DNA from 2 places in the Streptomyces flaveolus genome. Region 1 is predicted to be linked to the other one. Evidence: riboswitches for the same ligand, from Rfam matches in the RefSeq annotation. Region 1 holds a riboswitch; the other holds the start of a gene.
The links. Region 1 has a riboswitch for glycine ahead of gcvT (glycine cleavage system aminomethyltransferase GcvT). Riboswitches for the same ligand answer to the same signal wherever they lie in the genome.

Region 2: it holds a riboswitch for glycine, as region 1 does, so the genes downstream of both, gcvP (aminomethyl-transferring glycine dehydrogenase) here and gcvT (glycine cleavage system aminomethyltransferase GcvT) in region 1, are expected to answer to the same signal.

The regions. Positions count from the first base shown of each region.
Region 1 is NZ_JBIWKU010000011.1:34,864-39,885, reverse strand. Features, by position in the region: gene ACIRG6_RS28775 (enhanced serine sensitivity protein SseB C-terminal domain-containing protein) at 1-339, opposite strand, end outside; gene ACIRG6_RS28770 (enhanced serine sensitivity protein SseB) at 509-1,309, opposite strand; gene ACIRG6_RS28765 (AAA family ATPase) at 1,390-2,055, opposite strand; glycine riboswitch at 2,235-2,329, shown strand; glycine riboswitch at 2,330-2,446, shown strand; gene gcvT (glycine cleavage system aminomethyltransferase GcvT) at 2,490-3,608, shown strand; gene gcvH (glycine cleavage system protein GcvH) at 3,723-4,100, shown strand; gene glyA (serine hydroxymethyltransferase) at 4,115-5,022, shown strand, end outside.
Region 2 is NZ_JBIWKU010000007.1:9,405-14,426, forward strand. Features, by position in the region: gene ACIRG6_RS21635 (DNA polymerase IV) at 1-981, shown strand, start outside; gene ACIRG6_RS21640 (PRC-barrel domain-containing protein) at 1,132-1,509, opposite strand; glycine riboswitch at 1,667-1,762, shown strand; gene gcvP (aminomethyl-transferring glycine dehydrogenase) at 1,937-4,822, shown strand; gene ACIRG6_RS21650 (TOBE domain-containing protein) at 4,878-5,022, opposite strand, start outside.

The DNA of each region.
Region 1 (5,022 bases):
GGGGGCGTGCGGATTGAGCCAGAGGCCGTAGTGGTCCGGGTAGAGGGCGCGGGCCACTTCCAGGCCGTCGACCACTTCGTACGACCGGTTCCAGCCGCTGGCGGAGAGCTCCTGGGCGGAGGTGACGCAGGGCGCGTAGCCGCAGCCCTCGACCTCCATGCGCCCGTACTGGGCGTCCGGGGAGCCGGCCTGGCCGTGCCACAGCAGCATCCAGACCTGGCCGGTGGCGGGGGCGGCGAGGGCGCGCAGCAGGGCCTCGTAGGCGTCGTAGCGTCCGGGCGTCACCTGGCGCAGCATGTGCTCGACCTGCCCGGTCGCGGCAGTACCGCTCGCGCTCACCTTTTACCGACCCTTCGAGAATCGTCCCCTGTTCGTGAACCCAGCTTAGGGCTCCGCCGGGTGCAGTGGCTCTGGAGCTCGGGGGTTGTTGTCGGTCGACGGGTGCGGGGGCCGTCGTGGCCGGTCGCGCCGTTCCCCGCGCCCCTTCGGTGCGCTTCCCGGCCGGCGTTCACCGGTCTTGGTCGTAGAACGGGCGGACGTGTGCCCGCATCCAGTCGCAGACCGGGTCCTGGGCTGCTTCCAGGAGGACCAGGTTGACCGGCCACTTGACCGGGACCGTGCCGAGGGCGCGGCCGAGGGCGTCGAGGGGGAGGGCGCGGGCGTCGCCCTCCCAGTGGGTCAGTTCCACGCCGACGAACAGCATCGGGTCGGCGGTCTCGACGGCGGCCAGGCAGCGGCGGGCGGTGCGGACGACGCCGGTGGCGGCGAACTCGGCGGAGGCCGCGGCCAGGAAGTCCACCGGGTCGTCCTGCCAGTCGGGTTCGAACAGGCGGACCCGGCCGCCGGACGCGGGCCCGTCCAGCGGGGTGCGCCCGGCCCGGCACAGCTCGGCCACGGCGGCCGGCGGCAGCGGGATGCCGACCGTGCCGTCCGGGTTCACGGCGATGCCGACCTGCGGGGGCAGGCCGCGGGCGAACTCGGCGGCGGGGGCGACGGTGTAGCCCATGTGGGGGCCGGCGACCCGGCGGAGCTGCTCCTCGGAGCTGAACACCGGCACATGGGCCTGGCCGTCGATCTCCACCGTGGGCAGGTCGAGGGGGCCGGTGTCCGGGCCGCCGCCGTTGGGCAGCGGGACCCAGACGAAGCTGCGGCCGAGCACCTCCACGATCCGGCCGCCGGCGCCCGGCACGCCGAGGGAGGCGGACAGCACCTCCTCCAGCTCGTTGCCGGGCCATCCACCGTGCGGGTGGGGATGCGCCTGCGCCGGGAACTCCGGTGAGAGGTCCGCGAAGTCCGCTGGGAAGTCCATCTGCCTACCGCCTGCCTGGTACCGCTGCTGTGGCTGAAAAGGCTAACCCGTTCGGCCCCAGCGGCACACGGTCCGTCACCTCAGCCCGTGAAGGCGATCCGGTGCAGTGTGTCCGCCGACACGCGGTCGAGGAGGACCGCCGAGGCGCAGCCGGCGGGCAGGGTGCCCCCGGTCACGGAGGCGAGCAGGCGGTCGGTCGCCGCGCGGTGCCGCAGGAACGCGTACCGGGAGACGCCCCGGCCGCGCTCGCGCTGGCCGGCCAGGGCGTCGTCGGCGCCGACGTCGAGGAGCAGCAGGTGCAGGGTGCCGCCGCGGCGGCGGGCCTCGCGGGCCAGCCAGCCGCGCACCCAGGCCTGCGTGCCGCAGTCGTGCACGACGACGCCCTCGCCCGAGCGCAGGGCGCGGCGCAGCCCGGCGTAGTGGGCGAGGCGGACCAGGGGCCGGTAGAGGGCGTACGGGAGGAGGCGCGGCATGCGGCGGTCCCAGCGGTCGCGGGTGTCCTGGGAGTCGATGCGCAGGCCGCGCACCGTGCGCCGCATCAGGGTGGACTTGCCGCTGCCGGGCAGGCCGGTGATCACCACGACGTCGCGGGGCCCGAAGAGCAGGGCGTGCGGGCTGCGGCCGTCGCGGTCGCGCAGATCGCGGACGACGGGTGCGGGCATGTCGGCACACGCCCCCTCGGTCGGGGCGGGCCGCTTCGGCAGCGCGATGCCCGAGGTCGTTGCGTAAGCCGTGGTCCTGTTCACCGTGATCGTCCTCCCCTGGGGCGGTTCACGAGTTCCCGTCCCCGTCGAGTGTAAAGAGAAGGTAATGCGGCGGTCTCGCGTTTTCGTGCGCTTACTGCCACAAGCCGGTTACAGATCACGGTCTGCCACGAACAGGCCGGGCGTGCAATGATGGCGGCGCCAACTGCATACCGGCCGTTTGAATCCGCGCGGGAGAGTCCCCGGCCATCGCCGGGGCGCCGAAGGAGCAAGTCCCTCCCTTGAATCTCTCAGGCCCCGTTACCGCGCGGGCGAGGCACATCTGAAAAGCGGGCCGCCGTTCGACGGCTGCCCCACCCAAGGTGCAAGTCCTGACCGCCGTACCGCGGTGGTCATGGCGAACCTCTCAGGTTCCGATGACAGATGGGGAGGACCGCCCTCGCCCGTCCTGTCCTGTCCTGGGAGACGAACGACCGATGAGCAGTACCGAACTCCGCCGTACCGCGCTCGATGCCACGCATCGCGCGCTGGGCGCGACGATGACCGACTTCGCCGGCTGGGACATGCCCCTGCGCTACGGCTCCGAGCGTGACGAGCACGTCGCGGTGCGCACCCGGGCCGGGCTCTTCGACCTCTCCCACATGGGCGAGATCACCGTCACCGGCCCGCAGGCCGCCGGCCTGCTGAACTTCGCACTGGTCGGGAACATCGGCAGCGTGAAGCCGGGCCGTGCCCGCTACACCATGATCTGCCGCGAGGACGGCGGCATCCTGGACGACCTGATCGTCTACCGCCTGGGCGAGACCGAGTACATGGTCGTCGCCAACGCCTCCAACGCCCAGGTCGTGCTGGACGCGCTCACCGAGCGCGCCGCCGGATTCGACGCCGAGGTCCGCGACGACCGCGACGCCTACGCGCTGCTGGCCGTGCAGGGCCCGGAGTCCCCCGGCATCCTCGCGTCGCTCACCGACGCCGACCTGGACGGCCTGAAGTACTACGCGGGTCTGCCCGGCACCGTCGCCGGCGTCCCCGCGCTCATCGCGCGCACCGGGTACACCGGCGAGGACGGCTTCGAGCTGTTCGTGAAGCCGGAGCACGCCGTGGAGCTGTGGCAGGCGCTGACCAAGGCCGGCGAGGGCGCCGGGCTGGTCCCGTGCGGTCTGTCCTGCCGGGACACGCTCCGCCTGGAGGCGGGCATGCCGCTGTACGGGCACGAGCTGACGACGGCGCTGACGCCGTTCGACGCCGGGCTCGGCCGGGTGGTGAAGTTCGAGAAGGAGGGCGACTTCGTGGGCCGGGCCGCCCTCCAGGAGGCCGCTGCCCGGGCCGAGGCGAACCCGCCCCGCGTGCTGGTGGGCCTGGTCGCCGAGGGCCGCCGGGTCCCGCGCGCCGGGTACCGGGTCGTCGCCGGCGGCGAGGTGATCGGCGAGGTCACCTCCGGCGCCCCGTCCCCGACGCTGGGCAAGCCGATCGCCATGGCGTACGTCGACGCGGCGCACGCGGCCGAGGGCACCGCAGGGGTCGGCGTGGACATCCGGGGCACCCACGAGCCGTACGAGGTCGTGGCCCTGCCCTTCTACAAGCGCCAGAAGTAGACACTGGGCGTGCGGGGCCCTTCGGCGCCCCCGTACGCGTCCGGCGCTTCCCAGCCAGCAGTTCCGTAGTCCCCCCGTCACCACCACTCCCCCGCGTACAGGAGAATTCAGGCCATGAGCAACCCCCAGCAGCTGCGCTACAGCAAGGAGCACGAGTGGCTGTCGGGCGCCGAGGACGGCGTCTCGACGGTCGGCATCACGGAGCACGCGGCCAACGCGCTCGGTGACGTCGTCTTCGTCCAGCTCCCCGAGGTCGGCGCCACCGTGTCCGCGGGCGAGACCTGCGGCGAACTGGAGTCGACCAAGTCGGTCTCCGACCTGTACTCCCCCGTCTCCGGCGAGGTCACCGACGTCAACGAGGACGTCGTCAGCGACCCGTCGCTGGTGAACACCGCGCCGTTCGAGGGCGGCTGGCTGTTCAAGGTGCGGGTCAGCGAGGAGCCGGGCGACCTGCTCTCCGCCGACGAGTACACCGAATTCGCCGGCGCCTGAGGAGACACGGACGCATGTCGCTTCTGAACACCCCCCTGCACGAGCTCGACCCCGACGTCGCCGCCGCCGTCGACGCCGAGCTGCACCGCCAGCAGTCCACCCTCGAGATGATCGCCTCCGAGAACTTCGCGCCCGTCGCGGTCATGGAGGCCCAGGGCTCGGTCCTCACCAACAAGTACGCCGAGGGCTATCCCGGCCGCCGCTACTACGGCGGCTGCGAGCACGTCGACGTGGTCGAGCAGATCGCGATCGACCGGGTCAAGGCGCTCTTCGGCGCCGAGCACGCCAACGTGCAGCCCCACTCGGGTGCCCAGGCCAACGCGGCGGCGATGTTCGCGCTGCTCAAGCCGGGCGACACGATCATGGGTCTGAACCTCGCCCACGGCGGGCACCTGACCCACGGCATGAAGATCAACTTCTCCGGCAAGCTCTACAACGTCGTCGCCTACCACGTCGGTGACGACGGCCAGGTCGACATGGCCGAGGTGGAGCGCCTCGCCAAGGAGAACCGGCCGAAGCTGATCGTGGCGGGCTGGTCGGCCTACCCGCGGCAGCTCGACTTCGCCGAGTTCCGCCGCATCGCGGACGAGGTCGGCGCGTACCTGATGGTCGACATGGCGCACTTCGCCGGTCTGGTCGCGGCGGGCCTGCACCCGAACCCGGTCCCGCACGCCCACGTGGTGACCACCACGACCCACAAGACGCTGGGCGGCCCGCGCGGCGGTGTGATCCTCTCCACGGCCGAGCTGGCCAAGAAGATCAACTCTGCCGTCTTCCCCGGTCAGCAGGGTGGGCCGCTGGAGCACGTGGTGGCCGCCAAGGCCGTCGCCTTCAAGGTCGCGGCGAGCGAGGACTTCAAGGAGCGCCAGCGTCGTACGCTGGAAGGCGCCCGGATCCTGGCCGAGCGCCTGGTGAAGGACGA
Region 2 (5,022 bases), on a different contig from region 1:
CCGGACGGGATGGTGCTCATCGATCCCGGGTCCGAGCGGGCCATGCTCGGCCCGAAGTCCGTCCGGATCCTCCCCGGGGTGGGACCGGCGACGGGCGACCATCTGCGGAGGGCCGGGATCACGACCGTCGAGGAGCTCGCCGAGGCGGGCGAGGACGAGTTGGTGCGGCTGCTCGGCAAGGCGCACGGGCACGCCCTGTACGCGATGGCGCTGGCGCGTGACGACCGTTCCGTGGTGGCCGAGCGGGAGACCAAGTCGGTGTCGGTCGAGGACACGTACGACGTGGACATCCACGACCGGGTGCGGGTCGGGGTGGAAGTGGCGCGGCTGGCCGACCGGTGCGTGCGGCGGCTGCGCGGGTCCGGGCTGTCCGGCCGGACCATCGTGCTCAAGGTGCGGCGGTACGACTTCTCCACGCTGACGCGCTCGGAGACCCTGCGCGGGCCCACGGACGACCCGGGGGTGGTGCGGGAGGCGGCGGCGCGGCTGCTGGACTCGGTGGACACCACGGGCGGTGTGCGGCTGCTCGGGGTCGGCGTCAGCGGGCTCGCCGACTACACGCAGGAGGACCTGTTCGCGCAGGCCGCGGGGGAACGGGTCGAGGAGCTCGCACAGGAGCCGGGCGACGAGGCCGCCGAGGAGCACCGGCAGGCGCCCGTCGAGCGCCGCTGGCCCTCGGGGCACGACGTGCGGCACGCGGAGCTCGGACACGGGTGGGTGCAGGGCAGCGGTCTGGGGCGGGTCACGGTGCGCTTCGAGACGCCGTACTCCGAGCCCGGCCGGGTGCGGACCTTCCCCGTCGACGATCCGCGGCTGACACCGGCCGAGCCGCTGCCGCTGGTCGCGTCGGCACCGCGAAGACCCGAGGAGGACGGGGCGACGGCGGCCTCCGCCGGAGAGGGGGCCGCGGGCGCCTCGACCCCGGCGGCCCGTTCAGCCGCCGGGGTCGCCGACCCGGGGGGTGCGGGGGCGGCCCCGTGAGCCGCGGCTGTCGGATCGTGGTGTGAGGCGCCCAGACTCGAGGTGAGATGCGTGGTCGTCGGTGCGGTGGGCGTGAAGGTCCCCGCGCGGGGGCCGGTCGGGTGGTGTGCCCGGCGGCAGGTCCGCGGTCGGCGCCGGGGTGCCGGGGCCTCAGCCCTCCTCGTTCCCCGTGCCCGCCAGCTTGCCGAAGTCGTGGTCGGGGAGCGGGGGAGCGGCGGCCACGTCGAGGCCGTAGTGGTGGTAGAGCTGCAGTTCCTGTTCCGGCGAGAGATGACGTCCGACTCCGAAGTCGGGCGCCTCCTTGATCAGGGACCGGTCGAAGGGCACGCGCAGGGCGCCGTCGACCAGCTCGCTCGGCTCCAGGGGCACGAAAGCGTCCCTGCTGAACAGGCCCGTGCGGATGGCGGCCCACTCGGGGACGCCGGTGGCATCGTCGAGGTAGACCTCGTCGACGGTGCCGATCCTGGTGCCGTTGCGGTCGAACGCCTTGCGGCCTATCAGATTCCGCGGATCGATGTCGGTACGCACGGGCCCTCCACTAGGTCGCACTCCGGTCGCAAACCATCCGGCGAATCATCCGTCAGTACTACAAAAGGGCACATTGGGGTGAGCGGCCACTCGAAGGTGCGCTCAGTCACTCGAAGACCTGTGCGTCCGCCTCGCTGGTAGGCTGGCAAACGGCTGCTGACCCCGTGCGGGAGAGTCCTCCAGACATCATCGGAGGCGCCGAAGGAGCAAATCCTCCCCGGAATCTCTCAGGCACACGTACCGCACGGACGAGGTCACTCTGGAAAGCAGAGCGGGTGCCGACGGCCCCTGCTCTCACCGACGGTGAAAGCCGGCAGCCCTCGGGCGGCCCGGTGAAGCTCTCAGGTCGAGATGACAGAGGGGGAGGCCGTCCGGGCACCCGTGCCGTGGTGCCCCTCGAAGGTCGTCAGACCAGGAGGCCTCCGCAATGACCGCCCCTCGCATTCCGCTCTCCGAGCTCGAACAGGCAGCACCCTTCGAGCAGCGCCACATCGGCCCCGACCACGAGGCCCAGGCCAAGATGCTCGCGCAGGTCGGCTACGGCTCGCTCGACGAGCTGACGGCCGCCGCGGTACCGGATGTGATCAAGAACGCCGACGCGCTGGACCTGCCGGGCGCCCGCTCCGAGGCCGAGGTACTGGCCGAGCTGCGCTCACTGGCCGACCGCAACCAGGTCCTCGACTCCATGATCGGCCTGGGCTACTACGGCACCTTCACCCCGCCGGTCATCCTGCGCAACGTCATGGAGAACCCGGCCTGGTACACCGCGTACACGCCGTACCAGCCGGAGATCTCCCAGGGCCGCCTGGAGGCCCTGCTGAACTTCCAGACCATGGTCGCCGACCTCACCGGCCTGCCGACCTCCGGCGCCTCGCTGCTCGACGAGGGCACGGCGGCCGCCGAGGCGATGGCCCTGTCCCGGCGCATGGGCAAGAACAAGAAGGGCCTGTTCCTGGTCGACGCGGACGCGCTGCCGCAGACCATCGCCGTGATCCGGACCCGCGCCGAGCCGACCGGCGTCGAGGTCGTCGTCGCCGACCTGAGCGACGGCATCCCGGCCGAGGTCGCCGAGCGGGAGATCAACGGCGTCCTGATCCAGTACCCGGGCGCCTCCGGTGCCGTCCGCGACATCAAACCGGTCATCGACCAGGCGCACGAACGCGGCGCGCTCGTCACCGTCGCCGCCGACCTGCTCGCCCTCACGCTGCTCACCTCGCCCGGCGAGCTGGGCGCGGACATCGCCGTCGGCACCACCCAGCGCTTCGGCGTGCCCATGGGCTTCGGCGGGCCGCACGCCGGCTACATGGCCGTGCACGAGAAGTTCGCGCGCAGCCTGCCCGGCCGCCTCGTGGGCGTCTCCGTGGACGCCGACGGCAACAAGGCCTACCGCCTCGCCCTGCAGACCCGCGAGCAGCACATCCGCCGCGAGAAGGCGACCAGCAACATCTGTACCGCGCAGGTGCTGCTCGCCGTCATGGCCGGCATGTACGCCGTGTACCACGGGCCGGACGGGCTGCGGGCCATCGCGCGCCGCACCCACCGGTACGCCTCGGTCACCGCCGCGGGCCTCGCGGCCGGCGGCGTCGAGATCGTCCACGGCGCCTACTTCGACACGGTCACCGCCCGGGTGCCCGGCCGGGCCGGGGAGATCGTGCACGCCGCCCGCGAGAACGGCATCAACCTGCGCCTCGTCGACGCCGACCACGTGTCGTTCGCCTGCGACGAGACCACCACGCGCGCCCAGGTCGGCGGCGTGTGGAACGCGTTCGGCGTCGAGGGCGAGGTCGAGGCCCTGGACGCGAGCGCCGAGGACGCGCTGCCCGACGCGCTGCTGCGCACGGACGACTTCCTGACCCACCCGGTCTTCCACGCGCACCGCTCCGAGACGGCGATGCTGCGCTACCTGCGCCGCCTCGCCGACCGCGACTACGCGCTGGACCGCGGCATGATCCCGCTGGGCTCCTGCACCATGAAGCTCAACGCGACCACCGAGATGGAGCCGGTCACCTGGTCCGAGTTCGGGCAGCTGCACCCCTTCGCGCCCGCCGAGCAGGCGCAGGGCTACCTCACGCTCATCCGTGAGCTGGAGGAGCGGCTCGCCGAGGTCACCGGGTACGACAAGGTGTCGCTCCAGCCGAACGCCGGGTCGCAGGGCGAGTTCGCCGGACTGCTCGCCGTCCGCGGCTACCACCGCGCCAACGGCGACGACCAGCGGACCGTCTGCCTCATCCCGTCCTCCGCGCACGGCACCAACGCCGCGAGCGCGGTCATGGCCGGCATGAAGGTCGTCGTCGTCAAGACCGCCGAGGACGGCGAGATCGACGTCGAGGACCTGCGCGCCAAGATCGAGAAACACCGCGACGAGCTGGCCGTGCTGATGATCACGTACCCCTCGACGCACGGCGTCTTCGAGGAGCACGTGGCCGACATCTGCGCCCAGGTGCACGACGCCGGCGGTCAGGTGTACGTGGACGGCGCCAACCTCAACGCCCTGGTCGGCCTCGCCAAGCCCGGTCACTTCGGCGGCGACGTCTCCCACCTCAACCTGCACAAGACGTTCTGCATCCCGCACGGCGGCGGCGGCCCCGGCGTCGGCCCGGTGGCCGTACGGTCGCACCTCGCGCCGTACCTGCCCAACCACCCGCTGCAGCCCGCGGCCGGTCCGAAGACCGGCGTCGGCCCGATCTCGGCGGCGCCGTGGGGCTCGGCCGGCATCCTGCCGATCTCGTGGTCGTACGTCCGGCTGATGGGCGGCGAGGGCCTCAAGCGCGCCACCCAGGTGGCCGTGCTGTCCGCCAACTACATCGCCAAGCGCCTGGAGCCGCACTTCCCGGTGCTGTACACCGGCCCGGCCGGGCTGGTCGCGCACGAGTGCATCGTCGACCTGCGTCCGCTGACCAAGGCGACCGGCGTGAGCGTGGACGACGTCGCCAAGCGGCTGATCGACTACGGCTTCCACGCGCCGACGATGTCCTTCCCGGTGGCCGGCACGCTGATGATCGAGCCGACCGAGTCCGAGGACCTGACCGAGCTGGACCGGTTCTGCGACGCGATGATCGCCATCCGCGCGGAGATCGAGAAGGTCGGCTCCGGCGCCTGGCCCGCCGAGGACAACCCGCTGCGCGGCGCCCCGCACACCGCCGGTGCGCTGGGCGGTGAGTGGGACCACGCGTACACGCGCGAGGAGGCCGTGTTCCCGGCCGGAGTGTCGGTGGCCGACAAGTACTGGCCCCCGGTGCGCCGCATCGACCAGGCCTTCGGCGACCGGAACCTCGTGTGCTCCTGCCCGCCGCTGGACGCCTACGAGGACTGAGCCGGTCCGCGGTGAAGGCCCCGCCTCCTTTCCGGGGGCGGGGCCTTCGCCCTTGTCACGCCGTGGCGAGCGCGACCTCGGTCGCCTTGATCAGGGCGACGACGTCGGAACCCACGAAGAGGCCCAGGTCCTCGGCCGCTTCCTTCGTGATCACCGCGGTGAGCTCGGTGTCCTCCATGGTGACGTGCACGGCCGCCATG